Regions from separate parts of the Streptomyces sp. NPDC007872 genome, predicted to be linked through region 3. Evidence: riboswitches for the same ligand, from Rfam matches in the RefSeq annotation. Region 3 holds a riboswitch; each other region holds the start of a gene.
The links. A riboswitch is a leader RNA that binds a small molecule or an ion and turns the genes downstream of it on or off. The one in region 3 is predicted to bind thiamine pyrophosphate.
Positions count from the first base shown of each region.

Region 1 (9,533 bases), on a different contig from region 3:
TCTACTGCGGGGTACATGATGCGAGAGTCGGTTCAGGCCGAGGTCCTGATGAGCTTCCTCGTCTCCGAGGAGCTCTCCTTCAAGATCCCGGTCGAACTGCGGTATGAGACCCGGGATCCCTACGCGGTGCGGATGACGTTCCATCTCCCCGGGGACGCACCCGTGACCTGGGCCTTCGGCCGCGAACTGCTGCTCGACGGGATCAACCGGCCGAGCGGGGACGGCGATGTGCACATCGCCCCGACCGAGCCCGAGCGGCTCTCGGACGTCTCCATCCGGCTCCAGGTCGGCGGTGACCGCGCCCTGTTCCGGGCCAGCGCGCCACCGCTCGTCGCCTTCCTCGACCGTACGGACAAGCTGGTGCCGCTCGGTCAGGAACGGGCACTCGGCGACTTCGAGGACAACCTGGAGGCGGCGCTGGGCCGGATCCTGGCCGAGGAGAACGCCGGCCCGGCCTGAAACCGCCGCACCGGCGTCGAGTTGTCCTGATCCGGACCCTTCTGCGTAGCCGACCCCCCGAGCCGGCACGCCGACGAACCGGACGTACCACTCCTCGCCCTTCCGTCACTTGGCGCGGCGGCGCCGTCCGCCCCGCCCCGACGAGGTCTTCCGGCCGCCGGTCCCCGGGCGGTCGGTGCCCTCGGCGCGATCGGCCGAGACCACGAGCGCCGCGAGCGCCGTGGTCACCGGGACGGACGCCACCAGACCGATCGAACCGACCAGCGTCCGGACGATCTCCTCGGCCACCAGCTCGCTGTTGGCCACCGTCCCCATGCTGCTCTGCGCGATGGAGAAGAGCAGCAGCAGGGGCAGCGCGGCGCCCGCGTAGGCGAGCACCAGCGTGTTCACGACCGAGGCGATGTGGTCGCGGCCGATCCGGATCCCCGCCCGGTACAGGCCGCGCGGCCCCATGCCCGGATCGGCCTGGTGCAGCTCCCAGACGGCCGAGGTCTGGGTGACCGTCACGTCGTCGAGCACACCGAGGGAACCGATGATCACACTGGCCAGCAGCAGACCGGACATGTCGATGTCCGGGTAGAGCCCGTGGATCAGTCCGGTGTTGTCGTCCGTGTTGCCGCTGAGCGAGGCCCAGCCGATGAAGAGCGAGCCGAGCAGCCCGATGAGCAGCAGCGAGATCAGCGTGCCGAGCACCGCGACCGAGGTGCGGGCCGAGAGGCCGTGGCACATGTAGAGCGCGATCAGCATGATCGCGCTCGACCCGACCACCGCCACCACCAGCGGGTTCGACCCCTGCAGGATCGCGGGCAGGATGAAGAACATCAGCACCAGGAAACTCACGGCGAGCGCGACCAGGGCCATGAGCCCCCGCATTCGCCCGACCGCCACGACCGCGAGGGCGAAGATGCCGGCGAGCACCGCCAACGGCACCTTGCGGTTCACGTCCGTCACCGAGTACTGGAGGTCGTACGGGGCGTCGGGGGCGTACGCCACCACCACGCCCTGCCCCTCCTCCAGTTGGCGCGGTGCTCCCGGCTGCACGATCTCGGTGAACTCGCGCCCCTTGTTCGGTCCGGTGGTGACCTGGACCCTCGCCTTCTTGCACTCCCCCTGCTGGGCTTCGACCGCCTCGCGCCCCTCCGGGGTGGAGGTGTCCCCGGTCGGCGGGACCTGACCGGCGTTCACGACCTTGCAGTCGACGTACTCGACGGAGACGACCTCGCCCTGCTCGGTCTGCCGGTCGAAACCGACACCGGTGCGCTCGTGCGCCGGGGCGCCGCCGGGCCACAGGACCGCCAGCCCGACCACGACGGCGGTGGCGAAGGGGACCAGGACGGCGGCGATGACCTTGCGCAGGTGCCGGGACACGGGCGCGGCGGGGCCATGACTGTGGCTGTGCCCGTGCCCGGATCCATGGCCATGGCCTGATCCGTGCCCTTGGCCCGCACCGTGCCCGGAACCGGGTCCGGGGCCGTGGGACGACGGGCCCGTGCCGTGGGAGTGGTCGTGCGGCTCGGGGGTCTGCTGGGGGGAAGTCACCGACCGATCATCGCAAGAACGGCGGGGGCCCACTGTTCAGCACGCCCGGGATGACGCTAGCGTGGTGGCACCTTTGCACACGCGGGAGCTCGGAGCACCGGGCTGAGAGGGCGCTGATCACCGTACGCGCGTACCGATGTACGTACGGGAGGAGGCTGCGCCGACCGCCGAACCTGTTACCGGGTAATGCCGGCGTAGGGAGATCGGTCTCATGACCATTCAGGACGCACGCACGCCTGCCTCCGACCAGAACGACCAGTCCGACGGGCGCACGCCGGGCTGGCACAAGGGATACGTCCAGGGCTCTCGCCCCGACCTGCGGGTTCCGGTCCGTCAGGTGCACCTCACCAACGGCAGGGACGTCACGCTGTACGACACCTCCGGCCCGTACACCGATCCCACCGTCGACACCGACGTGCGGCGGGGCCTGCCGCCGCTGCGCGAGAACTGGATCATCGCGCGCGGTGACACCGAGGAGTACGCGGGCCGCCCGGCCCGCCCCGAGGACGACGGCATCAAGCACACCTCGCCGCGCGGCGGCGGGCTCAAGAACCTCGACGCGGTCTTCCCCGGCCGCCCCCGCCTGCCGCGCCGGGGCCGCTCCGGCCAGGCGGTGACGCAGCTCGCGTATGCCCGCCGTGGCGAGATCACGCCGGAGATGGAGTACGTCGCGATCCGCGAGAACGTCTCCCCCGAGGTCGTGCGGGAGGAGATCGCGGCGGGCCGGGCCGTGCTCCCGGCGAACGTCAACCACCCGGAGATCGAGCCGATGATCATCGGCAAGCGGTTCCTGGTGAAGGTCAACGCCAACATCGGCAACTCCGCCGTGACCTCCTCCATCGAGGAGGAGGTGGAGAAGATGACCTGGGCGACCAAGTGGGGCGCCGACACGGTCATGGACCTGTCCACCGGCCGCAACATCCACACCACCCGCGAGTGGGTGCTGCGCAACTCCCCCGTGCCGATCGGCACCGTGCCGCTCTACCAGGCCCTGGAGAAGGTCGACGGCAAGGCCGAGGAGCTGAGCTGGGAGATCTACAAGGACACGGTGATCGAGCAGGCCGAGCAGGGCGTCGACTACATGACCGTGCACGCCGGCGTGCTCCTGCCGTACGTTCCGCTCACGGCGCGCCGCAAGACCGGCATCGTCTCGCGCGGCGGCTCGATCATGGCCGCTTGGTGCCTCGCGCACCACAAGGAGAACTTCCTCTACACGCACTTCGAGGAGCTCTGCGAGATCCTGGCGGCGTACGACGTCACGTACTCGCTCGGCGACGGTCTGCGCCCCGGCTCGATCGCCGACGCCAACGACGCCGCCCAGTTCGCGGAGTTGAAGACGCTCGGCGAGCTGAACACGATCGCCAAGCGTCACCACGTCCAGACGATGATCGAGGGCCCGGGACACGTCCCGATGCACAAGATCAAGGAGAACATCGACCTCCAGCAGGAGATCTGCGAGGAGGCGCCGTTCTACACGCTCGGCCCGCTGACCACGGACGTGGCGCCCGCCTACGACCACATCACCTCCGGCATCGGCGCGGCGATGATCGCCTGGTGGGGCACGGCGATGCTCTGCTACGTGACGCCCAAGGAGCACCTGGGCCTGCCCAACCGCGACGACGTGAAGACCGGCGTCATCACGTACAAGATCGCGGCCCACGCGGCGGACCTCGCCAAGGGGCACCCGGGCGCGCAGGAGTGGGACGACGCGCTCTCGGACGCGCGCTTCGAGTTCCGCTGGGAGGACCAGTTCAACCTGGCGCTCGACCCGGACACCGCCCGCGAGTTCCACGACGAGACGCTGCCGGCGGAGCCCGCGAAGACCGCGCACTTCTGCTCGATGTGCGGTCCGAAGTTCTGCTCGATGAAGATCTCCCAGGACATCCGCCGCGAACACGGCGGTACGGAGCAGGAGATCGAGGCCGGCATGGCGGAGAAGTCGAAGGAGTTCGCGGCGAGCGGCAACCGCGTGTACCTGCCGCTGGCGGAGTAGGGGACCCGTCAGCCCGGGGTCCGTTCGCTCGGGAACCGTCCGCCCGGGACTCTTTCGCTCAGGGGCCGGCCCGCGACCCCGGGGGGGGGAGTCGCGGGCCGGTCCGGCGCGTCAGGGGGCGGCCGGGTCCGGCGGGGTGGCGGCGAGGGCGTCGCGGAGGAAGGGGACGATGCCGCGTTCGAGGAGGGCGAGGCGCCAGGCCTCGCGGGCGCGGGAGAGTTCGTCGTCCGGAGCGCCGGGCGGGCCGCCCGTGCTCACCTCGACCGGGCTGTTGCGCAGGGCCGTCACGAGGAGCCCGGCGGCCGCGCAGAGCAGTCCGGCGGCGGCGAGCGAGCCGAACACGAGGCCGGCGGTGAGCAGGGTCGCGCCGAACGCCACGGTGGGGGCGAGGGCGTGCAGCACCGCGCCGACCAGCAGGAAGATGACGGAGGCGGCGCCCGCGAGGACGGGCACCATGACGGTGACGATCGCGACGACGCCCGCCCCGGGGCCGGGCAGGTCGTACGGGGCGGGGGTGCGGGTCCCGGCGGACGCGCGGTTCTGCTCGCGGACCTTCACGAAGTGGTCGTACTCGCTCGCGGCCGCGGAGGTGACGAGCGCCGTCGCGTTCAGCGTCATCGCGCGCAACTGCGCGACCGTGAGCCGGGTGCCGACCCCGGCGAGTTCCGGACGTGCGTGGGCGGTGCTCAGTGCGTCGTCGAGGACCCGCTCGTACTCGGCACGGTCCTCGGTCAGCAGGTGCGGAGCCACGTTCATGTGCATCCCCCGATGCTCCGTAGGCCCGTGACGGCCGTGGGAAGACGACCGGGCGGGCGGAAACGGAGGAGAGCCTGCTACGGATGCACCCGATGGTATGGCGGCGACGCGGCGGGCTGACAGGGAGTTTCCCGAAATCGTCCTTCCCGGATGCGCAGGGTGATAGCGGGTGTCCGGCCGGCCGTTCGGCCAACCGTTCAGTCAGACGCTAGGTCAGCCGTTCGGTCTGCCGTTCAGGGGGAGTTGGACGACCAGGAGCTTCCCGGCCATGGTCACTCCGCCGTCCATGGCGATCGCGAGCCCGTCGGCGTACACGTGCGGTCCGTCGACGACCGGGCCTCCGCCGTCCTCGCCGTCCTCCGTGCCGACCTGGCCGAGGAGGTACGGGATCGGACTGTGGCCGTGCACGATCCGGCTGCCGCCGTAGGTGGAGAGCAGCTCCTGGACGGCCTGCGGTCCCCCGTCGTCGCGGAACGCGAAGCGCTTGGTGAACTTCCGGAAGACGTCCCAGACCTCGTCCGCGTCGTTCCGGTTGAGGATCTCGTGGACCGTGTCGTTGACGTCCTCGATGGTCTCGCCGTATTCGAGGTACGCGGTGGTGTCCGAGTGCACGAGGAGGTGGTCGTCCTCCCGCACCACGGCGTCGAGCCGGGACATCCACTGGAGGTGGACGTCCTGGAGGCGGTCCATGTCCTGCTTCTGGCCGCCGTTGAGCAGCCAGGCGGCCTGGAAGGTGGCGGTGCCCGCGCCGGAGTTGACCGGGGTGTCGCCGAAGCGCTTGGCGCCGATGAGCAGCAGTTCGTGGTTGCCCATGAGGGCCTTGCAGTAGCCGCCGGCGGCGGCGGCCTCGGCGGAGAGCCGCATGACCAGGTCGATGACGCCGATGCCGTCGGGGCCGCGGTCGGTGAAGTCGCCGAGGAACCAGAGCCGGGCGTTGCCCGCGGCCCAGCCGCCGTTCTCGTCGACGAGGCCCTGGGCGCGCAGGGCCGCGACGAGTTCGTCGAGGTAGCCGTGGACGTCGCCGACGACGTAGAGGGGACCGGGTCCGTCGCCGGCCGGGGCCTCGTCGGCGGGGGCGGGGGAGACCTTCACCTGGACGGTGTCGCCGCGGTTGATGACGGGCAGGTCGCGCTCGGTCGGCGTGTACCCCTCGGGCGGTTCGCCCTCGGGGAACGCGTTCCCGGGGTGGCCGGAGGCGACGGGGGCCGCGGGCGCGTCCGGGGAGGCGGGGTAGGGGGGCGCGACGGTGCGGTGGCCGAGGTGGAGGGTCGGGTCGGCGGGCATGGGCGCGGGTGCCTGCGGCGGGGGCGGGGGCGGGGGCGTCTGCGGCACGGACGCCTGCGGTACGGACTCGGCCGCCGGGGGGTGCACCGGCACCGGCGTCGGCACCGGCACCGGCGTCGGCACCGGCACGGCCTCGACCGGGGAGGGCGCGACGGGGGGCAGCGGCTCGGCAGGAGGCAGCGGCTCGGCGGCGGCCGGCCGGACGGCCGGGGCCGGGTGCGCGCCGGGGTGCGCGGTCGGGTGCTCGGCATGGCGCTCGTCATGACGTTCGGCATGGCGCTCGACCGGGGCGGAGTGGGGCGCGGGAGCGCCGTGTGCCGCCGGATGCTCGTCCGGCGCGGAGTACGGCTCCGGGCCCGACGGTTCGGCGGCATGGCTCTGCACGGGCACGCGTGCGTACGGCGGTACGCGGAAGTCACGCAATGTCGCCGTGCGTACCACGGGCTCCTGACCGGCCCCCTGAGTCATCGACCCCTCCACCACCGTCGCGATGCCCTGCACATCGCGGACCGGCCTGGTCGGGGTGGTCCGCGGTGTCGTCCGCCCATCATAGGAATGAGCGTCCTCCTGTGTGACGCACCAGGGGTGGTGAATCCGGGTCCACTCCGGGTTCACCAGTCGTTTCGCCCGAATTGGGAAGGTCCAGTCCAGGGTTGGAACCGGTGCGGTGATCGGTTTGGCCGTTCCCGCCCACGGGCAGGGACGGGAACGGCGTGTCCCAAGGTGTTCCTCTCCAGGGCGCCGGCCCCCGGATCAGTCCTTCGCGGGCGAGCGCGGCGGGCTGACCGTCGTGCGGGGCGGGCGGCGCTGCGAGGAGGTGCGGACGATGAGTTCGGTCGGTATGACCTGCTCGACCGGTCCGTCGTTCTCGACCCCCTCGATGGCGTCGATGAGGAGCTGGACGACGGCCGTGCCGATCCGGCGCGGTTTGAGCGAGAGCGTCGTGAGGGGCGGTTCGGTGGTGGCGTAGCCGGCCGACTCGCTGCAGCAGACCAGCAGGAGGTCGTCCGGGACGCGCAGCCCGTAGCGGCGCGCGGCCGCGAGGAGGTCGGTCCCGTTGGGGTCGAAGAGGCCGTACACGGCGTCGGGCCGGTCCGGGCGGGCGAGCAGCCGGTCGGCCGCGACGGCGCCCGCGCACGGGTCGTGCGCCGGATAGGCCTCGTAGACGGGCTCCTGGCCCACCCGCGCGCACCAGTCGAGGTAGGCGGTGGTGGACAGGCGGGTGTACGTGTCGGTGCTGGTGCCGGTGAGGAGGCCGATGCGGCGGGCACCGGCGGCGGCGAGGTGGTCGAGCAGGTCGAGGACGGCGGCTTCGTGGTCGTTGTCGACCCAGGCGGTGACCGGAAGGGTGCCGGCGGGGCGTCCGTCGGAGACGACGGGCAGTCCCTGGCGGACCAGTTCGGTGACGACGGGGTCGTGGTCGGAGGGGTCGATGACGACGGTGCCGTCGAGGGCGACGTTCGACCAGACGTCATGGCGGGAGGTGGCGGGGAGGATGACCAGGGCATAGCCCCGGGCGAGCGCGGCCGACGTGGCCGCCCTGGCCATCTCCGCGAAGTACGCGAATTCGGTGAAGGTGAAAGGTTCATCCCCGTACGTGGTCACGGTCAGGCCGATGAGTCCCGACTTGCCGGTACGGAGCGTGCGGGCCGCCGCGGACGGGCGGTAGCCCAGCCGGTCGGCGACCTCGCGGACGTGGCGGCGGGTGGCGTCGGGGAGCCGGCCCTTCCCGTTGAGCGCGTCGGAGACAGTCGTGATGGAGACCCCGGCGGCGGCGGCGACGTCCCTGATGCCCGCCCTGCCCTGCCGGCTTCCCCGGGTCTGTGCCCGGCTCACCTGGTGCTTCCCTGCTGCTGTCATGGCGAGCCGATAGTAGGGCGATGAGGGGCGGTCGGGGCGGTCGCATATGCAGGCGTTGACAGGCACGTTTCTGCATGATCGAAATCCAGTAAACGCCTTGGATCTAAAGGTAGTTGCTGCATTTGGACTGCGCCTTCGGGGTGCTGGGAGGTGTGGGCCTGGCGAGGGGGCGAAGTCTCGAAGAGGTCTCAACTCACCTCTACGGGGGATGCGCGCCACGGCGCTCGCCACCGGCGCGCGCCACCCGTGCGCGCGCTCCCCACTCATCGGGGCGACCCGGAGGCGGCCGGGAAGCCGTGTCCCTCCTGTTGTCCACAGCCCATTCGCAGCAGGGCCGAATCCTCTTAAGGTGAGCAGTATTGGCGGTACGGACGATCGAGGAGGCCACACCGTGAGCGAGACCAGCGGGACGAGCACCGGCAGCCCCAGGCTGCGCGCCGAGCTGGACGGCGTCCCCACCTACAAGCCGGGCAAGCCGGCCGCCGCGGGCGGGCCCGTGGCCTTCAAGCTGTCCTCCAACGAGAACCCCTACCCGCCGCTGCCGGGGGTCCTGGAGAGCGTGGTGGCCGGGGCCGACACCTTCAACCGGTACCCGGACATGGCCTGCACCGGGCTGATGGAGGAGCTGGCCGAGCGCTTCGGCGTGCCCGTCTCGCACCTGGCCACGGGCACCGGCTCGGTCGGGGTCGCGCAGTCGCTGCTCCAGGCGACCTCGGGCCCGGGCGACGAGGTGATCTACGCCTGGCGCTCCTTCGAGGCGTACCCGATCATCACGCAGATCAGCGGGGCCACCTCGGTGCAGGTGCCGCTGACCGAGGGCGAGGTGCACGACCTCGACGCGATGGCGGAGGCGATCACCGACCGGACCCGACTGATCTTCGTCTGCAACCCCAACAACCCCACGGGCACCGCGGTGCGCCGGGCCGAGCTGGAGCGCTTCCTCGACCGGGTGCCCTCCGACGTCCTGGTCGTGCTCGACGAGGCGTACAAGGAGTTCGTGCGCGACCCCGAGATCCCGGACGGCATCGAGCTGTACCGCGAGCGGCCCAACGTCGCCGTGCTGCGCACCTTCTCCAAGGCGTACGGTCTGGCCGGGCTGCGGGTCGGCTTCGCGGTCGCCCACGAGCCGGTGGCGGCGGCGCTGCGCAAGACGGCGGTGCCGTTCGGCGTGAGTCAGTTGGCGCAGGACGCGGCGGTGGCCTCGCTGCGGGCCGAGGACGAGCTGCTCGGCCGGGTCGGCTCGCTGGTGGCCGAGCGCGAGCGGGTCCGCGCGGCCCTGGTGGCCCAGGGCTGGACCGTGCCGGACACCCAGGCGAACTTCGTCTGGCTGCGGCTCGGCGAGCGGACGACCGACTTCGCGGCGGCGTGCGAGCGGCACGGCGTCGTGGTGCGCCCGTTCGCCGGCGAGGGCGTGCGCGTCACGATCGGCGAGGGCGAGGCGAACGACCTGTTCCTCCAGGCGGCGGAGGGCTTCCGCAAGGAGCTCTGAGCCTCACCGAGGCGCGTTTCGACGGCCCCCGCGAGCAGCCGCTCGCGGGGGCCGTTCGCGTGCGGGGGGCGTGCTCGGGGTGTGCAGGGGGCGTGCTCAGGGCCGCGGGGGACGTGTGAGCAAAGAGACGTCCTGTAAAGGGCCCCCGAAGAC
Region 1 covers NZ_JBIAEA010000005.1:195,755-205,287, reverse strand. The annotation lists gene ACFYNX_RS19520 (SsgA family sporulation/cell division regulator) at 19-459, shown strand; gene ACFYNX_RS19515 (YibE/F family protein) at 565-2,031, opposite strand; TPP riboswitch at 2,070-2,216, shown strand; gene thiC (phosphomethylpyrimidine synthase ThiC) at 2,210-3,991, shown strand; gene ACFYNX_RS19505 (hypothetical protein) at 4,103-4,753, opposite strand; gene ACFYNX_RS19500 (metallophosphoesterase) at 4,961-6,031, opposite strand; gene ACFYNX_RS19495 (LacI family DNA-binding transcriptional regulator) at 6,785-7,891, opposite strand; gene hisC (histidinol-phosphate transaminase) at 8,283-9,380, shown strand.
Region 1: linked by a shared signal. The riboswitch ahead of thiC (phosphomethylpyrimidine synthase ThiC) and the one ahead of thiO (glycine oxidase ThiO) in region 3 are both predicted to bind thiamine pyrophosphate.

Region 2 (9,533 bases), on a different contig from region 3:
GCTCCTCTGGTGCGTCCTGCCGCTCGCCGCCACCGTCCAGTTCGCGGTCGCGGTGGCCCGCACCGACCCCAGCACCCGGCCGCGCCCCGGACTCTCCGCGATCGGCCTCGGGCCGGCCCGGCTCACCCTGCTCGCCGCCGCCTCGACGGCCGTCACCTGCACGCTCGGCTCGGCGGCCGCGCTCCTGCTCTACCTGCACCTGCGCGGCGACCTCACGGGCCTGCCCCTCGACGGGGCGGCCGCCGGGCTGCTCGCCGCCGACCGGCCGGTGCCGCTCGCGGCCGTCCTCACCCTGCTCGCGGTCGTCCCCGTGACCGCCGCCGCGGCCGCGGCCCTGGCCCTGCGCCCCCGCGCCGTGCCCACCGCGCCGGAGGGCGGGGAGGGCGCCGACGAGAGCATGCCGTCCGGGCTCCCGTGGGGCGTCGCCCTGGTCGCGATCGGCCTCGCCGTCGAGACCTACGCGGGCCGGAGCGGCGGCGGGGACGGCCTCCCGCTGCCGGGCCGCTTCGACGGCAGCCCGGCGGCCGTCCTGGCCGGCTGGATCCTCACCGCGATCGGCCTCGCGACGGCGGGCCCCGGCCTCGTCCACGCCTGCGGCCGCCTCCTCCAGGCGGTCCGCCCGGGCGCCGTCCGGCTGCTCGCCGGCCGCGTCCTGACGGCGGAGGCCCGCCGCGTCGGCCGGCCGCTCGGGGTGGTCTGCGCGGTGCTCTCCGGGATGCTCGCGGCGGCCACGGTGTACGCGTCGCACACGGACGCCGCCGCCTTCGGGCCGCTCACCGGCCTGGGCGCCACCCTGATCCTGGCCTGCACCGGCGCCACGCTCCTGACCGCGGCCCTGGAGTCCCGGCAGAGCCGCGCCCCCGTCACCGAGGCCCTCCTGCTCGTCGGCGCCCCGCCCGCGACCCTGCGCAGGGCGGCCCTCCTGCGCGCGGGCGCCCTGCTCGCCGTCTTCCTGCCCCTGACGTGGGCGGTGGCGGAACTGGCGGCGCTACCGCTGAAGGGGTGACTCCGCGGCTCCGTCGGGGCCCTCGCTCACTTCCGCCAGAACAGGTGGTGCGTGACCGTGCCGCCCGGACTGGGCACGACGTCGCGGTGGTAGCGGTCGAGGAGCTCGTCGGACGACTCCCAGAGCCGCGACCCGGAGCCGAGCTCCACCGGCGAGACCGCGACGTGCAGGGTGTCGACGAGGCCGGCGTCGAGGAAGGCGCGGATGGTGGCGGCCCCGCCGCCGAGCCGCACGTCCTTGCCGTCCGCCGCCTCCCGCGCCGCCGCGAGGGCGGTGGCCGGGTCGGCGTCGAGGAAGTGGAACGTGGTGTCGCCGAGCGCGAACGAGGGGCGCGGGTGGTGGGTCAGGACGAACACCGGCGTGTGGAACGGCGGCTCGTCGCCCCACCAGCCGCGCCACTCGTGGTCCCGCCAGGGCCCGCGCTGGGGCCCGAACTTGTTGCGGCCCATGATCTCGGCGCCGATGTTCCGCCCGTAGTCCCGCGTCAGGTAGTCGTCGAGGCCGCGGCTGCCGCCGGGGTCGGTGCGCCGTGGCCAGCTCGCCGTGGCACCGGCCCAGGCGAACATCGCCTCCGGATCCGCGTGCCCGAAGGGCCGTTCGAGGCTCTGGCCCTCCCCGGCGCCGTACCCGTCGGACGAGACGTTGAAGTTCTGGACTCTGAGCAACTGGGCCATGGGGTTCCTCCCGTGCGGGGCGTGCCGGACGTGCGGGGCGTGCGGACGGCGGAGACGCCGGACGTACGGGAGACTCCCCCGGCGGGCGGAACTCATCGCGCCCGCGGTGCCCGCTACGGCGTGTCGTCGCCGAGCACCACCACGTCCTCCGGCCGGAAGGCGATCCCGGTCTCCGCGCCCTCCTCGGGCGCGTCCCGCAGCGGGAGCTCGGCCTCCAGGGGCGGGCCGTCGGCCGGCCGGAGCCGTACGACGACGTGGCTGCCCCGGAAGGTCCGGGACTCCACCGTCCAGGCCGCCGCACCGTCCCCGGCGGGGACCGGGCGCACGCCGCCGGGGCGGACGAGGAGCCGCCGCTCGCCCTGCGGGGAGCCCTCCGGCACCGGGACCTTCCCCCAGACGGTCTCGGCGACCGCCCCGGTGACCCGGGCGGGCACCACGTTGTCGAAGCCGAGGAAGCGGGCGACGAACTCGGAGGCCGGGCGGCGCCACACCTCGACGGGCGTCCCCGACTGGGCGATCCGCCCGTCCCGCATGACCACGACCCGGTCGGCGAGCGCGAAGGCCTCGCCCTGGTCGTGGGTGACGGCGAGGACCGTCGTCCCGAGCCGCCCGAAGAGCTGCCGCAGCTCCACGACGAGCCGCTCCCGCAGGCCCCGGTCGAGCTGGCCGAGGGGTTCGTCGAGCATGAGGAGCCGGGGCCGGGGCGCGAGCGCCCGGGCCAGGGCGACCCGCTGCTGCTCGCCGCCCGAGAGCGCGGCCACGGACCGCCGCCCGGCGCCCGGCAGGCCGACGAGGTCGAGCAGCTCCCGCACCCGCTCCGCCCGCTCGGCCTTCCCGTCGCCCCGCATCCGCAGGCCGAAGGCGACGTTGCCGCCGACGTCCCGCTGCGGGAAGAGCTGGTGGTCCTGGAACATGAGCCCGACGCCCCTCCGGTGCGTCGGCACCCCGGCCTGGTCGGCGCCGTCGAGGAACACCCGGCCGCCGTCGAGCGGCTGGAGGCCCGCGACGGCCCGCAGCAGCGTGGACTTGCCGCTGCCGCTGGGGCCGAGCACGCACACGGTCTCGTGGTCGGCGACCTCCAGGTCCACGGCGTCGAGCACGGCCCGCGCCCCGAACCGTACGGTCGCCCCGTCGAGTCTCAGCATCAGAACTCCCCGGGGGTCCGGTCGGTGCGGAGCCGTTCGAGCAGCAGCAGGGACACCGCGCACACCACCATCAGAATCGTCGAGAGGGCCATCGCCTGGCCGTAGTTGAGCTCGCCGGGCCGGCCGAGCAGCCGGGCGACCGCGACCGGCAGCGTCGGACTGTCGGGCCGGGCGATGAACACGGTCGCGCCGAACTCGCCGAGCGAGACGGCGAACGCGAACCCGGCCGCGACGAGCAGCGCCCGCCGCACCAGCGGCAGGTCCACCTCCCGCCAGGCCCGCCACGGCGAGGCGCCGAGCACGGCCGCCGCCTCCCGCAGCCTCTCGTCGACCGCGCGCAGGACCGGCAGCATCGTCCGGACGACGAAGGGGACGCCGACGAGGGCCTGCGCGAGGGGGACGAGGATCCAGCTCGCGCGCAGGTCGAACGGCGGCTCGTCGAGCGTGATGAGGAAGCCGAAGCCGACGGTGACGGCGGAGACCCCCAGCGGCAGCATCAGCAGCGCGTCGAAGCCCCGGACGAGCCGCCCCGCCCGCCGGGTGAGCGCCGCCGCCGCGAGCCCGCCGATCACGACGGCGATGGCGGTGGCGGCCAGCGCGTACCGCAGCGAGTTCCCGATCGCCTCCAGGGGCGGCACCAGGAAGGTCCCGCTCTCGTCGAGCGAGCCGAGCGCCCGGTAGTAGCCGAGCCCGTACCCCCCGGGGCCGGCGAACGACCGCTCCACGAGCACCCCGAGCGGCAGCAGGATCAGGAGGGCCACCGAGACGAGGACGCCGCCGAGCAGCGCCCACTGCCCGGCGCCGCGCGGCCGGCGCGCGGTCCGCTCCGGCGGTACGAGCCGCAGCGCGGTCTCCCGCCGCCGTACCGTCCACGCGTGCAGGGCGAGGATCGCGCCGACCGCGGCGAACTGCACGAGGGTGAGGACGGCCGCCGTCGGCAGGTCGAGCAGCCGGGCGGTCTGCCGGTAGATCTCCGCCTCCAGGGTCGTGTACGCGTCCCCGCCGAGGATCTGCACGACGCCGAAGGAGGTGAAGGTGAAGAGGAAGACCATCAGGGCCGCCGCCGACACGGCCGGGACGAGCGCGGGCAGCGTCACCGTCCGCCAGGCCGTGAAGCGGGAGGCGCCGAGGACCCGGGCGGCCTCCTCCTGGCGCGGGTCGAGCTGCGCCCAGAGGCCGCCGACGGTCCGGACGACGACCGCGTAGTTGAAGAAGACGTGGGCGAGCAGGATGGCCCACACGCTCGTGTCGAGCCGCAGCCCCCACAGCTCGTCGGTGAGCCCGTTCCGGCCGACGAGGGCCAGGAAGGCGGTGCCGACCAGGACGGTGGGCAGCACGAACGGCACCGTGACCACGGCCCGCAGGACGGTCTTGCCGGGGAAGTCGAAGCGGGCGAAGACGTACGCGCCGGGCAGCGCGACGAGCAGGGTGAGGCCGGTGGAGGCGAGGGCCTGCCAGGCGGTGAAGCCGAGCACGTCGAGAATGTCCGGACGGCTCAGCGTCTCGCCGATCCGGCCGAACCGCCAGTCGCCGTCGGGCCGCAGTCCCCGGTCCACGATGGACACGACGGGCCACGCGAAGAACACCGCGAAGAACGCGACGGGCAGGGCCATGAGCCCGAGCCGCGCCGCGTTCCCGCGCGCGTCGCGCCTTACTTCAGGACGAGCGACGACCACTGCTGGATCCACGCGTCGCGCTTCTCGGCGATCTTCCCGGGCGCCATGGTCTCCGGCTTCTCCACGACCACGCCGTGCTTGGTGAACAGCTCGGGCAGGGCCGCGTCCTTCGCCACCGGGTTGACGAACATCTGGAGCGGCATGTCCTCCTGGAACGTCTTCGAGATCAGGAAGTCGATCAGCGCCTTGCCGCCCTCGGGGTTCTTCGCCCCGTTCAGCAGGCCCGCGAACTCGGTCTGCCGGAAGCAGGTGCCGGTGGAGACGCCGGTGGGCGCCACCTTCGGCTGCGGCTCGCCGTACAGCACCTCGACCGGCGGGCTGGAGGCGTACGACACGACCAGCGGCCGGTCGCCCTTGGCCTGCTTGCCGCCGGCCGAGCCGGAGAACTCCTGGTTGTAGGCGAGCTCCCAGCTGTCGACGGTCTTCACGCCGTTGGCCCTGAGCTTCTTCCAGTAGTCCTGCCAGCCGTCGTCGCCGTACTTCGCGGCCGTGCCGAGGAGGAAGCCGAGGCCCGGGGAGGAGCGCTCCGGGTTCTCGACGACGAGCAGGTCCCTGTACGCCGGCTTCGCCAGGTCGTCGAAGGTCACCGGCGGCGCCAGCTTCTTGTCGGCGAAGTACTTCTTGTCGTAGTTGACGCAGATGTCGCCGGAGTCGATCGGGGTGACCCGGTTCTCCTTGTCGAGGCGGTACTCCGCCGGGACCCGGTCGAGGCCCTTCGCCTCGTACGGCACGAAGATCCCGTTGTCGAGGGCGCGGGAGAGCAGGGTGTTGTCGACGCCGAAGAAGACGTCGCCCTGCGGGGAGCCCTTGGTCAGGATCTCCTTGTTGACGGCCTCGCCGGCGTCCCCGGCCTTGAGGACCTTGACGGTGAACCCGGTCCGCTTCGTGAACTCGGCCAGGACCTCCTTGGAGGCGTTGAACGAGTCGTGGCTGACCAGGGTCACGGTCTTCGGCGCGGGCGCGCCGGACTTGCCGGCGGCCTCGCCGGCGTCGTCGGTGCCGCAGGCGGCGAGGGCGGTGACGCCGAGCGCCGCGAGGACCGCGACGGCGGCCTGCTTCTTGATGCTCACTGGATTTCCTCCTGGGTGGGACCAGGAAGAGACGCGGCCCCGCCCCGTCCGGCGGACCGGACGCGGGCAGGGCGCAACAGCTCGAGTTACGACCGAACTCCCTACCCAGAATGACCTGGGCGAGGTTCAGAGGGTCTGCGGTCTGACGGTCACCGCACTCTCAGCGCTGTGGCGCTCCCCTGTCGGAATGGCTATGAAGATGTGTTCGAGCTCAGAGTACAAGGTCAGCGTTCGGCGGCCGCGAGCTGTCCACAGGCGCCGTCGATCTCCTGGCCCCGGGTGTCGCGCACGGTCACCGGCACGCCGTGGCGGGCGATGGCCTCGACGAACGCCTTCTCGTCCTCCGGGCGGGAGGCGGTCCACTTCGACCCGGGCGTCGGGTTCAGCGGGATCAGGTTGACGTGCACCCGCTTGCCCTTGAGCAGCCTGCCGAGCAGGTCGCCGCGCCAGGCCTGGTCGTTGATGTCCCGGATGAGGGCGTACTCGATGGAGATCCGGCGCCCGGACTTCTCCGCGTACTCCCAGGCCGCGTCGAGGACCTCCCGCACCTTCCAGCGCGTGTTGACGGGCACGAGGGTGTCGCGCAGCTCGTCGTCCGGGGCGTGCAGGGAGACCGCGAGGCGGCACTTGAAGCCCTCGTCGGCGAAGCGCAGCATGGCGGGCACGAGCCCGACGGTGGAGACGGTGATGCCGCGCTGGGACAGGCCCAGGCCGTCCGGCTCGGGGTCGGTGAGGCGGCGGACGGCGCCGACGACCCGCTTGTAGTTGGCGAGCGGCTCGCCCATGCCCATGAACACGATGTTCGACAGGCGCGCCGGGCCGCCGGGGACCTCGCCGTCGCGCAGGGCCCGCATGCCGTCGACGATCTGGTGCACGATCTCGGCGGTCGACAGGTTCCGGTCGAGGCCGGCCTGTCCGGTCGCGCAGAACGGGCAGTTCATCCCGCAGCCGGCCTGCGAGGAGATGCACATGGTCACCCGGTCCGGGTAGCGCATGAGCACCGACTCCACGAGCGTGCCGTCGTGCAGCCGCCACAGGGTCTTGCGGGTGGTGTCGTCGTCGCACGAGATGTGCCGCACCACGGACATCAGGTCGGGCAGCAGCTCCCCGGCCAGCTTCTCCCGCGAGGCGGCCGGGATGTCGGTCCACTCCGCGGGGTCGTGCGCGTACCGCGCGAAGTAGTGCGTGGACAACTGCTTGGCGCGGAAGGGCTTCTCGCCGATCGCGGCGACGGCCTCCTTCCGCTCGGCGGGCGTGAGGTCGGCGAGGTGCCGCGGCGGCTTCTTGGCTCCGCGGGGGGCGACGAAAGTGAGTTCTCCGGGCTTGGGCATGGTGCTACCAGTGTCGCAGAGATACGAAGAGGGACCCGCCGTCCTGTGGACAACGGGCCCCTCGTCCGAAGAACCGCAGGTCAGCCGGTGCCCACGAACAGCGCGAGCAGCAGCCACACCACCGGCGCCGTCGGCAGCAGCGAGTCCAGCCGGTCCATGATGCCGCCGTGTCCGGGCAGCAGCGTGCCCATGTCCTTGATGCCCAGGTCGCGCTTGATCATCGACTCGCCGAGGTCGCCGAGCGTCGCGCTCGCCGCCACCGCGAGGCCGAGGATCAGGCCCTGCCACCAGACCCCGTCGTCGATCATGAACTGCATGCACAGCGCGCCCGCCGCCATCGCGAACGTCACCGCGCCGACCAGGCCCTCGCGGGTCTTGCCGGGGCTGATCCTCGGCGCCAGCTTGCGCTTGCCGAAGCGCCAGCCGATCGCGTACGCCCCGGTGTCGCTGACCACCGTCAGGAGCAGGAAGGTCAGCACCCGCCACGGGCCGTCGTCCGCGGCGAGCAGCAGCGACACGAACGTCGCCAGGAACGGCACGTAGAACGCGGCGAACACGCCCGCCGTGACGTCCTTCAGATAGCCCTCGGGCGGCTCCGTCATGCGCCACACCAGGACCGCGAGCGCCGTCAGGGCCATCGCGACCCAGGCGCCCTCGGCACCGCGCACGTACCCGGCGACGACCATCGCCGCGCCGCCGACCGCGAGCGGCACCAGCGGCGCCTTGATCTGCTTGCGCTCCTGGAGCCGGGAGGTCAGCTCCCACAGCCCGACCACCACGGCGACCGCGACCACTCCGACGAAGGCCGCCTTCCAGATGAACAGGGAGGCGATGATGACGGCGCCGAGACCGACCCCGACCCCTATGGCCGCGCCCAGGTCGCGCCCCGCGCTCTTCTTCTGCCGTGGCGCCGGCGGCGCGGGCGGCGGAGGCGGGGTGCGGCTGGACATGGGCTCCTGCGGGTGCTCGTGCGGGGTCTCGTCACGGAACAGGGGACCGCTCGGGTGAGCGGCCCCCCGGCCGTGACCGTCCTGGAATCCGCCGGCGGGAACGTCGGGCACGATGGGCATGGGGCGAGTCTGCGCCGCCGGATGTCCCTCGTGGGCGGGACCCGCCGGGGCGGGCCCCTGGTGGGGTCCCCCGCGGCCGGAACCGGCCGGGGCATCCCAGGAAGAGTCGTTCATCAGACCTCGAGCAGCTCGGCTTCCTTGTGCTTGAGCAGCTCGTCCACCTGCGTGACGTACTTCGCGGTGGTGTCGTCGAGCTCCTTCTCCCCGCGACGGCCCTCGTCCTCGCCGACCTCGCCGTCCTTGACGAGCTTGTCGATGGTCTCCTTGGCCTTGCGGCGCACCGAGCGGATCGAGATCTTCGAGTCCTCGGCCTTGCCCTTGGCGACCTTGATGTACTCGCGGCGGCGCTCCTCGGTCAGCTCGGGGAACACCACCCGGATGATGTTGCCGTCGTTGCTCGGGTTGACGCCGAGGTCGGAGTCGCGGATCGCCTGCTCGATGTTGCGCAGCGCGCTCTTGTCGAACGGGGTCACCACGGCCATCCGCGGCTCGGGCACCGAGAAGGACGCGAGCTGGTTGATGGGGGTGAGGGCGCCGTAGTACTCCGCCACGATCTTGTTGAACATCGCCGGGTGCGCACGGCCGGTGCGGATCGCGGCGAAGTCCTCCTTGGCGACCACGACGGCCTTCTCCATCTTCTCCTCGGCCTCGAGGAGGGTCTCTTCGATCACCACATGCTCCTGCGTGTCGTCGCGTTGTGTCCTGCACGGTGTACGACCGGCAGGGCTGTCGTCCAGCCCCGTGCGGGGCGGTTCCCGGTTCGGGTCAGGCCCGGGTGCCCTGGTCGCTCACGAGCGTGCCGATCTTCTCACCCTTCACCGCGCGCGCGATATTGCCCTCGGCGAGCAGTTCGAAGACGAGGATCGGGAGGTTGTTGTCCCGGCACAGGGTGACGGCGGTGGCGTCGGCGACCTTGAGGTCGCGGGCGATCACCTCGCCGTACTCGAGCGCGTCGAACTTGACCGCGTCGGGGTTGCGCTTCGGGTCGGAGTCGTACACGCCGTCGACGCCGTTCTTGCCCATGAGCAGGGCCTCGGCGTCGATCTCCAGGGCGCGCTGGGCGGCGGTGGTGTCCGTGGAGAAGTACGGCATGCCCATGCCCGCGCCGAAGATGACCACGCGGCCCTTCTCCAGGTGGCGCACGGCGCGCAGCGGGATGTACGGCTCGGCGACCTGGCCCATGGTGATGGCGGTCTGGACGCGGGAGTCGATGCCCTCCTTCTCCAGGAAGTCCTGGAGGGCGAGGCAGTTCATCACGGTGCCGAGCATGCCCATGTAGTCGGAGCGGGCCCGGTCCATGCCGCGCTGCTGGAGTTCGGCGCCACGGAAGAAGTTGCCCCCGCCGATCACGATCGCGATCTCCGCGCCGTCGCGGACGACGGCCGCGATCTCGCGCGCGATGGCGTGCACGACGTCGGGGTCGACGCCCAGGCCGGTACCGCCGGAGAAGGCTTCTCCGGACAGCTTCAGCATGTAGCGGCCGGCCTTTTTGCCGTTGTTGTCGTCGCCCTGTACGGCGCCCTGGTTCATGGAGCTCTCCTCGTGCACATACGAAGGAGGC
Region 2 covers NZ_JBIAEA010000001.1:1,162,476-1,172,008, reverse strand. The annotation lists gene ACFYNX_RS04845 (hypothetical protein) at 1-1,006, shown strand, start outside; gene ACFYNX_RS04840 (dihydrofolate reductase family protein) at 1,033-1,680, opposite strand; gene ACFYNX_RS04835 (ABC transporter ATP-binding protein) at 1,794-2,825, opposite strand; gene ACFYNX_RS04830 (iron ABC transporter permease) at 2,825-4,438, opposite strand; gene ACFYNX_RS04825 (thiamine ABC transporter substrate binding subunit) at 4,477-5,571, opposite strand; TPP riboswitch at 5,652-5,762, opposite strand; gene rlmN (23S rRNA (adenine(2503)-C(2))-methyltransferase RlmN) at 5,796-6,902, opposite strand; gene ACFYNX_RS04815 (phosphatidate cytidylyltransferase) at 6,983-8,086, opposite strand; gene frr (ribosome recycling factor) at 8,086-8,643, opposite strand; gene pyrH (UMP kinase) at 8,738-9,502, opposite strand.
Region 2: linked by a shared signal. The riboswitch ahead of ACFYNX_RS04825 (thiamine ABC transporter substrate binding subunit) and the one ahead of thiO (glycine oxidase ThiO) in region 3 are both predicted to bind thiamine pyrophosphate.

Region 3 (9,533 bases):
CGCCCGCGAGATCGACAACGCCCTGAACTTCATGAAGGCCTGCGGCACCGACCCGGCCGAGTTCAAGGCCGTCGAGTTCTACGCCTCCCACGAGGCGCTGCTGCTCGACTACGAGGGCGCCCTGACCCGTACGGACTCGCGCACCGGCAAGCTGTACGACACCTCCGGCCACATGGTCTGGATCGGCGAGCGCACCCGCCAGCTCGACCACGCCCACATCGAGTTCGCCTCGCGGATCGCGAACCCGATCGGCATCAAGCTGGGCCCGACCACCTCGGTGGACGAGGCGCTCACGTACATCGACCGCCTCGACCCGGAGCGCGACCCGGGCCGGCTGACCTTCATCGTCCGCATGGGCGCCGACAAGGTCCGCGACAAGCTCCCCGAGCTGGTCGAGAAGGTCACCGCCTCCGGCGCGGTCGTCGCCTGGGTCACCGACCCGATGCACGGCAACACCTTCGAGGCCGCCTCCGGCCATAAGACCCGCCGCTTCGACGACGTCCTCGACGAGGTCAAGGGCTTCTTCGAGGTCCACAAGGAGCTGGGCACCCACCCCGGCGGCATCCACGTCGAGCTCACCGGTGACGACGTCACCGAGTGCGTGGGCGGCGGCGACGAGATCTTCGTCGACGACCTGCACCAGCGCTACGAGACGGCCTGCGACCCCCGCCTGAACCGCAGCCAGTCGCTCGACCTGGCGTTCCTGGTGGCGGAGATGTACCGCGATCAGTAGGTGGTTTCCTACGACGACGGGGCGCGGATCCTTGTGATCCGCGCCCCATCCTCGTTTTCGGGTCTTTTACGGCCCCGGTCCTGCGGGTAAGGTTAGGTTAACCTAAACGATCTCGGCGGGAGGTGAACCGCGTGTACGTCTGCTCATGCTTCGGTGTCACGGAGAAGCAGGTCAAGGAGCACGCGGACGCGGGCGCCTGCACGCCCCGGCAGATCGCCTCCGCCTGCAAGGCCGGCACGGACTGCGGTTCCTGCGTCCGCCGCATCCAGGCCATTCTCGGGCGCGGCAACTGCCCCCGGCGCGACCTGGTGGACCGGGGTGTTCCGGCCCTGGCGGCCGAGACCGCCGTCGCTCCCGCCGCCGTCCTCGGCGAAGCCGCCTGACCCGGGGCCGTCCGGCCGCCGCGGGGACTCAGCTCGGCTGCTCGATGAGCGTCGAGATGTAGAGCGCCTCGCCCAGCGACTCGATCAGTTCGAGCTGCGTGTCCAGGTAGTCGATGTGGTGCTCCTCGTCCGCGAGGATCTCCTCGAAGAGGTTGGCGGACGTGATGTCCCCCTTGGCGCGCATGACCTCGATGCCGCGCTTGAGGCGGTCGATCGCCTCGACCTCGACCTGGCGGTCCGCCTGGAACATCTCGGTGACGGTCTGGCCGACCCGCACGTGGAAGAGCCGCTGGTAATTGGGCAGGCCGTCGAGCATCAGGATGCGCTCGGTCAGCTTGTCCGCGTGCTTCATCTCGTCGATGGACTCTTCACGGGTGTACTTGGCGAGCTTCGTCCACCCCTTGTTGTCCTGGATGCGGTAATGCAGCCAGTACTGGTTGATGGCGGTGAGCTCGCCGGTCAACTGCTCGTTCAGGAACTCGAGGACCTCGGGGTCGCCCTGCATCGCACAGGCTCCTTCCACTTCACACGGTGTGTCCACGCCATAACTGGGCAGGATGGCCGCATCCTCGCACCCCGAATGGGGGGCGTCCAGTAAGTGCAGGCTTAGTGGGAGTTGCCCCAATGGTGTCGTCGGAGTGGTCGCCTGGTCATGACCATCCCTTGCGGTCTGTCACCATGGATGACATGGGTCAGCCGGAGAGCGGAGTACACCGGGAAGCGGGTCGGTCGGGCCGTTCGCCGGACCTCCCGCCGGGACAGCGGATCCAGCGCGGCTGGCCGGTCACCCACTACGGGCCCGTCCCCAAGTTCAAGCCGGACCGCTGGGAGTTCCGCGTCTTCGGGGCGACGGCCGACGGCGACAAGCGCTGCTGGAACCACGAGGAGTTCTCGGCCCTGCCGTTCTCCACGGTCGTGGCCGACCTGCACTGCGTCACGAAGTTCAGCATGCTCGGGGCCGAATGGGGCGGCGTCCCCGCCCGGACGATCCTGGAGCTCGCCCCGCCCGCGCCCCAGGTCACCCATGTGATGGTCTGGGCCGAGTACGGCTACAGCGCCAACATGCGGCTCGCCGACTTCGCCTCGGACGGCACGATCTTCGCCACCCACAAGGACGGGGAGCTGCTCACCGCCGAGCACGGCTTCCCGCTCCGGCTCGTCGTCCCCCACCTGTACGCCTGGAAGGGCCCGAAGTGGGTCCGGGGCGTGGAGTACATGGCCGCCGACCGGCGCGGCTTCTGGGAGGAGCGGGGCTACCACAACCTCGGCGACCCCTGGCGGGAGCAGCGCTACTCGTACCAGGAGGAGCCGGGGGACGGCCCCGAGCTCTGACCCTGCCGGCCGCTCCTCGGGGGTGACTCTCAGGGGCGCAGCTTCTTCAGGAGGTCCACGTCCGCCCGGTGCCCCTCCTTGCCGCCGGGCGTCTCGATGACCAGCGGCACCCCCTCCGTCGCCGGGTGGCGCAGCAGCTCCCGGAAGGCGTCCTCGCCGATGTGACCGGCGCCGATGTTCGCGTGCCGGTCCTTGTGGGCGCCCACCACGTCCTTGGAGTCGTTGGCGTGGATCAGCTTCAGCCGTCCCGCGCCGACGGTCTCCACGAGCAGGTCGAGGGTCTGCGCCGCCCCGGACGGGCCCGTCAGGTCGTGCCCGGCGGCGAACACGTGACACGTGTCCAGGCAGACGCCCAGCTTGGGGTGGCGGTCGAGGGCGTCGAAGTACGGGCCGAAGTCCCAGGTCCGCGAGCAGAGCGAGGAGCCCTGCCCGGCCGTCGACTCCAGGAGCAGGTCCGGGTCGTCCGGGTGCGTCAGCTCGTCGAGCAGCGGCAGCAGCCGCTCCCGCACCTGGGCGAGCGCCACCTCGCGCGGCCGGCCGCCGGTCGCCGAGCCGGTGTGCACCACCACGCCCTTCGCGCCGATCTCCCGGCCCCGGCGCAGCGAGTGCCGCAGCGACTCCACCGACCTCTCCGCGGTGGCCTCGGTGTGCGAGCCGAAGTTGATCAGGTAGGGGGCGTGGACCCAGGCCGAGAGCGACGCCTCCGCGCACTCGGTCCTGAACCGCTCGTCCTGGGCCGGATTGCCGGCCGGGGTGGCCCAGCCGCGCGGGTTGGCGACGAAGACCTGCACGGTCTCGGCGCCCAGCTCGCGGGCGTAGCCCAGGCCGACCGTGGCGAGACCGCCGGCCACGGGGACGTGGCCGCCGACGGGGTTGCGCATGGGTGTCTACAGTCCCTTGATCGTGAGGATGACCGTGGAGCCCTCGGGGGCGGTGGAGCCGCCCTCCACGGACTGGCTCGCGACCGTGTCGCCGAGGTACGGGAAGGACTTCTTCAGCTTCACCTCGAAGCCCGCGTCCTCCAGGGCGGTGCGCGCGTCCGCGGTCGTCTCGCCGGTGACGTCGGGGACCTCGACGAGGGCGGGGCCCTTGGAGACGGTGAGGGTGACGGTGTCGCCCTCGGCGGCGCGGCTGCCCTCCGGGAGGGACTGGGCGGCGACCGCGCCGGCGTCCTCGGGGGAGTCGACCCGCTCGGGGGCGACCCGGACGGTGAGCCCGGCTTCCTGGAGCGCGGCCGTGGCGTCGGCGACGGTCTCGCCGGTCACGTCGGGCACGTCGATCGGGGCGCCCTTGCTGACGACCAGGGCGACCGCCGAGTCGGGGGCGCGCTCGGTTCCGGGCTCGGGGTCGGAGCCGATCACGGCCCCCTTGGCGACGGAGTCGCTGAACTCGCGGGTGACCACCCCCGGGGCCAGCCCCTCCTCCTCCAGGGCCTTGCGGGCCTCGGCGAGCGGCTTGTTCCGGAGGTTGGGCACCTTCACGATCTCGGGGCCCCGGGAGAGGGTGAGGACGACCGTGTCGTTGCCCCGCAGGCGCTCGCCGGGGGCCGGGTCGACGGCCATGACGGTGCCGCGCTCGTACACGTCGCTGAAGGCGCGCCTCGTCGTGCCGACGTCCAGACCGGCGTCGGTGATCCGCTTCGTCGCGGCGGCCTCGGTCTGGCCGAGGACGGCCGGGACGCGGGTGAACTGGCCGGAATTGATGTACCAGACCCCGGCGCCCAGGCCGAGGACGAGCAGGACGGCGGCGATCACGAGCAGCGGGCCGCGCGGGGGCAGCCGGCGGGCGCCGGGGACGGTGGGGGCCGGGGGCGGCTCGGGCGCCGGCATCCGGCCGGTGTGCCGCACCTCCCGGACGTCGTCCTCCGGCGGCGGGAGGTCGATCACGCTGGTGCGCTCCTCGGCCGGCACGGCGCGGGCGATCACGCTCGTCCGGTCCTCGGCCGTGTCCCGGGCGCCGGGCCGTGCCTGCGGCGGCACCGCGTCCAACTGCGCGTCGGTGAGCGCGGCGCGGGCCTCCAGGACCAGGCCGAGCAGGGCGGCGGCGTCGTGCGGACGTGCCTCGGGGGCGCGGGCCGCGGCGGCCGCGACCAGCCCGTCGAGCTCCGGGGCCAGGCCCGGCACGGCGGCCGAGGGCGCGGGCACGTCCGTGTTCAGGTGCCGGTAGAGCACCTGGGCGGGCGTGTCGCCCGCGTGCGGCTTGGCGCCCGTCAGCATCTCGTACAGGACGACGCCGCAGGCGTACACGTCGGCACGGGTGTCGGCGGTGCCGTGCTCGATCTGCTCCGGCGCCAGGTACGAGACCGTGCCGAGGACCGAGCCGGTGGTGGCGGTCGCCGAGCCCACGGCCCGTACGAGACCGAAGTCCGCGACCTTCACCCGGCCGTCGTCCCCTATCAGGACGTTCTCCGGCTTCATGTCCCGGTGCACGAACCCGGCCCGGTGCGCGGCGCCGAGCGCGGCGAGCACCGGCTCCAGGATGTCGAGCGCGGCCCGGGGCGCCAGGGCGCCCCGCTCGCGCAGCACGTCGCGGAGGGTGCAGCCGGGCACGTACTCCATCGCCAGGTAGACGTACGCGCCCTCGGCGCCCTGGTCGAAGACGCCGACGACGTTGGGGTGGGCGAGCCGGGCCACCGACTTCGCCTCGCGGATGAACCGCTCGACGAAGACGGCGTCGGCCGCGAGCTGCGGGTGCATCACCTTGAGCGCGAGGACGCGGTCGAGGCGGGTGTCGACGGCCCGGTAGACCGTGGCCATCCCGCCGACGGCGATGCGCGCGTCGACGCGGTAGCGGCCGTCGAGCAGCCGCCCGACGAGGGGGTCCTGAAGGGTCGTGTCCACGGCGACGAGTCTACGAGCCGCGCACACGCGTCCGGTGCGCCCGCCCCGTACCGCAGCAGACCTGTGACGAGCCCCGGAGGGCCCCCGGCCTCAGAACGCCGGGCGCTCCGGATCGAGCCGCGCCCGGCCCTCCACCGGCGAGGACGCCTCCGCGAAGTGGCGGCGCGGGATCCGGCCGGCCCGGTGGGCGAGCCGGCCCGCCTCGACCGCGTGCCGCATCGCCGAGGCCATCAGGACCGGTTCCTGCGCCCGGGTGACGGCCGAGGCCAGCATCACCGCCGCGCACCCCAGCTCCATGGCGAGCGTCGCGTCCGACGCCGTGCCGGCCCCCGCGTCCAGGATCACCGGCACCCCCGCCCGCTCCACGATGAGCCGGAAGTTGTGCGGGTTGCGGATGCCGAGCCCGGAGCCGATGGGGGAGCCGAGCGGCATGATCGCCGCGCACCCCACGTCCTCCAGCTTCCGGGCGAGGACCGGGTCGTCGTTGGTGTACGGCAGGACGGTGAAGCCGTCGTCGACCAGGGTCTCCGCCGCGTTCAGGAGCTCCTCGCCGTCCGGCAGCAGGGTCCGCTCGTCGGCGACGACCTCCAGCTTGATCCAGTCGGTGCCGAGCGCCTCCCGGGCGAGCCGGGCGGTCAGGACCGCCTCGCCGGCCGTGAAGCAGCCGGCCGTGTTGGGCAGCACCCGGATGCCGAGCCGGTCCAGGACGGAGAGGACCGAGCCCCGCACGGTCGGGTCCAGGCGCCGCATGGCGACCGTGGTCAGCTCCGTGCCGCTGGCGACCAGGGAGCGCTCCAGGACGTCGAGGCTGGGCGCCCCGCCGGTGCCCATGATCAGGCGGGAGGAGAACTCCGTACCGCCGAGGACGAACACGTCGTCGGACATCGCGCTCAGCCCCCCTGCACCGCGGTGAGGACCTCCACCCGGTCCCCGTCGCCGAGGAGCGTCGCCGCCCACTCGCCGCGCGGGACCACCGTCTCGTTGACGGCGGCGGCCACCCCGGAGGGGGCCGCGGTCAGGGTCGCGACGAGGGCGTCGAGGGAGACGGGGCCGGAGAGCGCGCGCGCCTCCCCGTTCACGGTCACGGTCACGGTCGCGGTCACGTCGTTGGCGGGCGGGTTCGCGCTCATGCGGGCTGCTCCTGACGTACGGGAGGGGTGGAGGAGAAACGGCGGGGGGTGAAGGGGCGCGCCTCGTCGGGCAGGGCGCCCGTGGTGAGCACCTCCGCCATGACGTCGCCGGTGACGGGGGTGAGCAGCACCCCGTTGCGGTGGTGGCCGGTGGCCATCAGCAGACCGGGCAGCGCGGTGGGGCCGAGCAGCGGGGCGTTGTCCGGCGAGCCGGGGCGCAGCCCGGCCAGGGTCTCGGTGAGCGGCAGCTCGGTGATTCCCGGCACCAGCTCGTGCGCGTCGCGCAGCAGCTCGTACACCCCGCCCGCCGTCACCGTGGTGTCCCAGCCGAGCTCCTCGCTGGTGGCGCCGACGACCAGCTCGCCGTTCTCGCGCGGCACCAGATAGACGTGGCTGCCGCGCACGACGGCCCGGACGGTCCGGGAGAGGAAGGGGGCGTACGCGGGGGGCACCCGCAGGCGCAGGACCTGGCCCTTCACCGGGCGCACCGGCGGGAGCACCTCGTCGGGCACCCCCGCGAGCCGCCCGCTCAGGCTGCCCGCCGCGAGCACGGTCTGTCCCGCCGCCAGCTCCCCGCCCCCGGCGAGGACCGCGCCGCGCGCCCGGTCGCCCCGCACCGCGAGCCGTTCCACGAGCGTCCGGTGGAAGACCACGCCGGCCCGCTCGCAGGCGACGACGAGCGCGGCGGCGAGCCGGCGCGGGTCCACCTGGTGGTCGCCGTCGACCCGGAGGCCACCGCGTACCCCCGGCGCCAGCATCGGTTCGAGGCGGCGGCACTCGCGGCCGCTCAGCCACTCCGAGGCGAGCCCGCAGCGCACCTGCAGGGCGTGCAGCTCGCGCAGGTGCGCCCGGTCGTCGGCGTCGAGGGCGACGGCGAGGGTGCCGCAGGCGCGGTGCCCGACGTCCAGCCCGGTCGCCTCCTCCAGCTCGGCGACGAAGGCCGGATAGCGGGCGGCGGAGGCGAGGTTGAGCCCGAGCAGGGTCTCCTCGCCGTAGTGCAGCTCGGTCACGGCGGCGAGCATCCCGGCCGCGACCCGCGCGGCCCCGCCGCCCGGCTCGGGGTCGACGACGGCGGTGCGCAGCCCGCGCAGCGCGGCCCGCCAGGCCGTGACCAGGCCGATGATGCCGCCCCCGACCACGAGGACGTCGACCCCCCGCACGTCGGAGGCCTCTCGGACATCGGAAGAACGCATGGGCGTCCAGCCCCTCCCTTCGCCGGCATGACCCGGATCAGGTTCGTACGGTCGGAGGCCGGTCAGCCTCCCTCTCAGCCCGGTGCGTCCGGGCTCCCGCGAGTGCTTTACGCCCGCCAGACTAGCTTCCGCCGCCCACCCGTCACGAGGGGGCCGTGGACCCCACCCTTCCTGACGCACCGTCAGGTACGTAAGGTGGCCGTGTGAGCGAGCAGAAGCAGACCCAGCGGCGCGTCGTGGTCGTCGGCGCCGGAATGGCGGGCGTCCAGACCGCCGTCGCCCTGCGCGAGCAGGGCTTCACCGGCCCCGTGACCCTCGTCGGGGCCGAACCCCACCAGCCCTACGACCGGCCCCCGCTCTCCAAGGCGGTCCTCCTCGGGAAGGCCGAGGGCTCCGCCTTCGAGGTCGACTTCGAGGACCTCGGCGTCGAACTCCGGCTCGGCGTGGACGTCACCGGGCTGCGCGCCGCCGACCACGAGGTCGACACCGAGGCCGGGCCCGTCGCGTACGACGTCCTGGTGATCGCCACCGGCGCCCACCCGGTCACCCTGCCCGGCTCCGGGGGCGTCCCCGGCGTCCACCTGCTCCGCACCCTCGACGACGCCGTCCGCCTCGGACCCGTCCTGGAGCGCCGCCACGCCGTCGTGGTCGTCGGCGCCGGCTGGATCGGCGCCGAGTTCACCACCGCCGCCCTCGGCGCCGGCTGCGCCGTCACGGTCGTCGAGGCCGCGGACCTCCCGCTCGCCGGCACCCTGCCCGCCGAGGTCGCCGCCCCTATGGCCGACTGGTACGGGGCGAACGGCGCCGAACTCCTCACCCACGCGCGCGTGGACACCGTCGAACCCGGCCGGGTCCGCCTCGCCGACGGCCGCGAACTGCCCGCCGAGGCCGTCGTCGTCGGCATCGGCGCCCGCCCCGCCACCGGCTGGCTCGCCGGCTCCGGCATCGCCCTCGACCCGGGCGGCGCCGTCACCGCCGACGACCGGCTGCGCACCTCCCTGCCCGACGTGTACGCGGTCGGGGACTGCGCCTCCTTCCCCTCCGCCCGCTACGGCGAGCGCCTCCTCGTCCACCACTGGGACAACGCCCTCCAGGGCCCGCGGGCGGTCGCCGCCGCGATCACGGGCGCCGACACCGGCCCGTACGACCCCGTGCCGTACTTCTGGTCCGAGCAGTTCGGGCGCTTCGTCCAGTACGCGGGACACCACGCGGGCGCGGACGAGCTGCTGTGGCGCGGCGACCCGGCGGACGAGGCCTGGTCGGTGCTCTGGCTGCGCGCCGGGGTGCCGGTGGCCCTCCTCGCCGTCGGCCGTCCCCGCGACCTGGCCCAGGGCCGGAAGCTGATCGAGGCCGCGACCCCGGTCGACCCGGCCCGCGCGGCGGATCCGTCCGTACCCCTGAAGGCGGCGGTCCGATAGGGGCGTTTCGTCCGATCGGCGTGATACCTCCCGGGCCCGACTACCGGCTGTCGGTCCGGGATGGCAGGCTTGTCACGTGACCGAGATTGACGCAAAGACCGATGCTCTCGTCCCCGCCTGGCTCTACCTGCCCGACATCGCGGAGATGCTCGACGTCGAGGTGACGCGCGTGCGGCAGCTCGTCAAGGAGGGCCAGCTCATCGCCGTGCGCCGCGGAGAGAACAACGCGCTCCAGGTGCCCGCCGCCTTCATCCAGGGCGACAAGGTCGTCAAGGGCCTCGCCGGGACCCTGACCCTCCTGCGGGACGACGGCTTCACCGACGAGGAGATGCTGGAGTGGCTCTTCACTCCGGACGAGAGCCTGCCGGGCACGCCCGCGCAGGCGCTCGGCGAGAACCGCGGCACGGAGGTGAAGCGCCGCGCCCAGGCGCTCGCCGTCTGACGCGCCGCACCGCCTGACGCGCGCGGCCCGACACGCGCGGCCCGACGGACGCCTCCCGGCGC
Region 3 covers NZ_JBIAEA010000002.1:863,494-873,026, forward strand. The annotation lists gene ACFYNX_RS09050 (class II 3-deoxy-7-phosphoheptulonate synthase) at 1-733, shown strand, start outside; gene ACFYNX_RS09055 ((2Fe-2S)-binding protein) at 856-1,116, shown strand; gene bfr (bacterioferritin) at 1,145-1,621, opposite strand; gene ACFYNX_RS09065 (sulfite oxidase-like oxidoreductase) at 1,804-2,448, shown strand; gene ACFYNX_RS09070 (deoxyribonuclease IV) at 2,478-3,329, opposite strand; gene pknB (Stk1 family PASTA domain-containing Ser/Thr kinase) at 3,336-5,288, opposite strand; gene ACFYNX_RS09080 (thiazole synthase) at 5,379-6,173, opposite strand; gene thiS (sulfur carrier protein ThiS) at 6,179-6,418, opposite strand; gene thiO (glycine oxidase ThiO) at 6,415-7,611, opposite strand; TPP riboswitch at 7,609-7,721, opposite strand; gene ACFYNX_RS09095 (NAD(P)/FAD-dependent oxidoreductase) at 7,866-9,029, shown strand; gene ACFYNX_RS09100 (Rv2175c family DNA-binding protein) at 9,106-9,471, shown strand.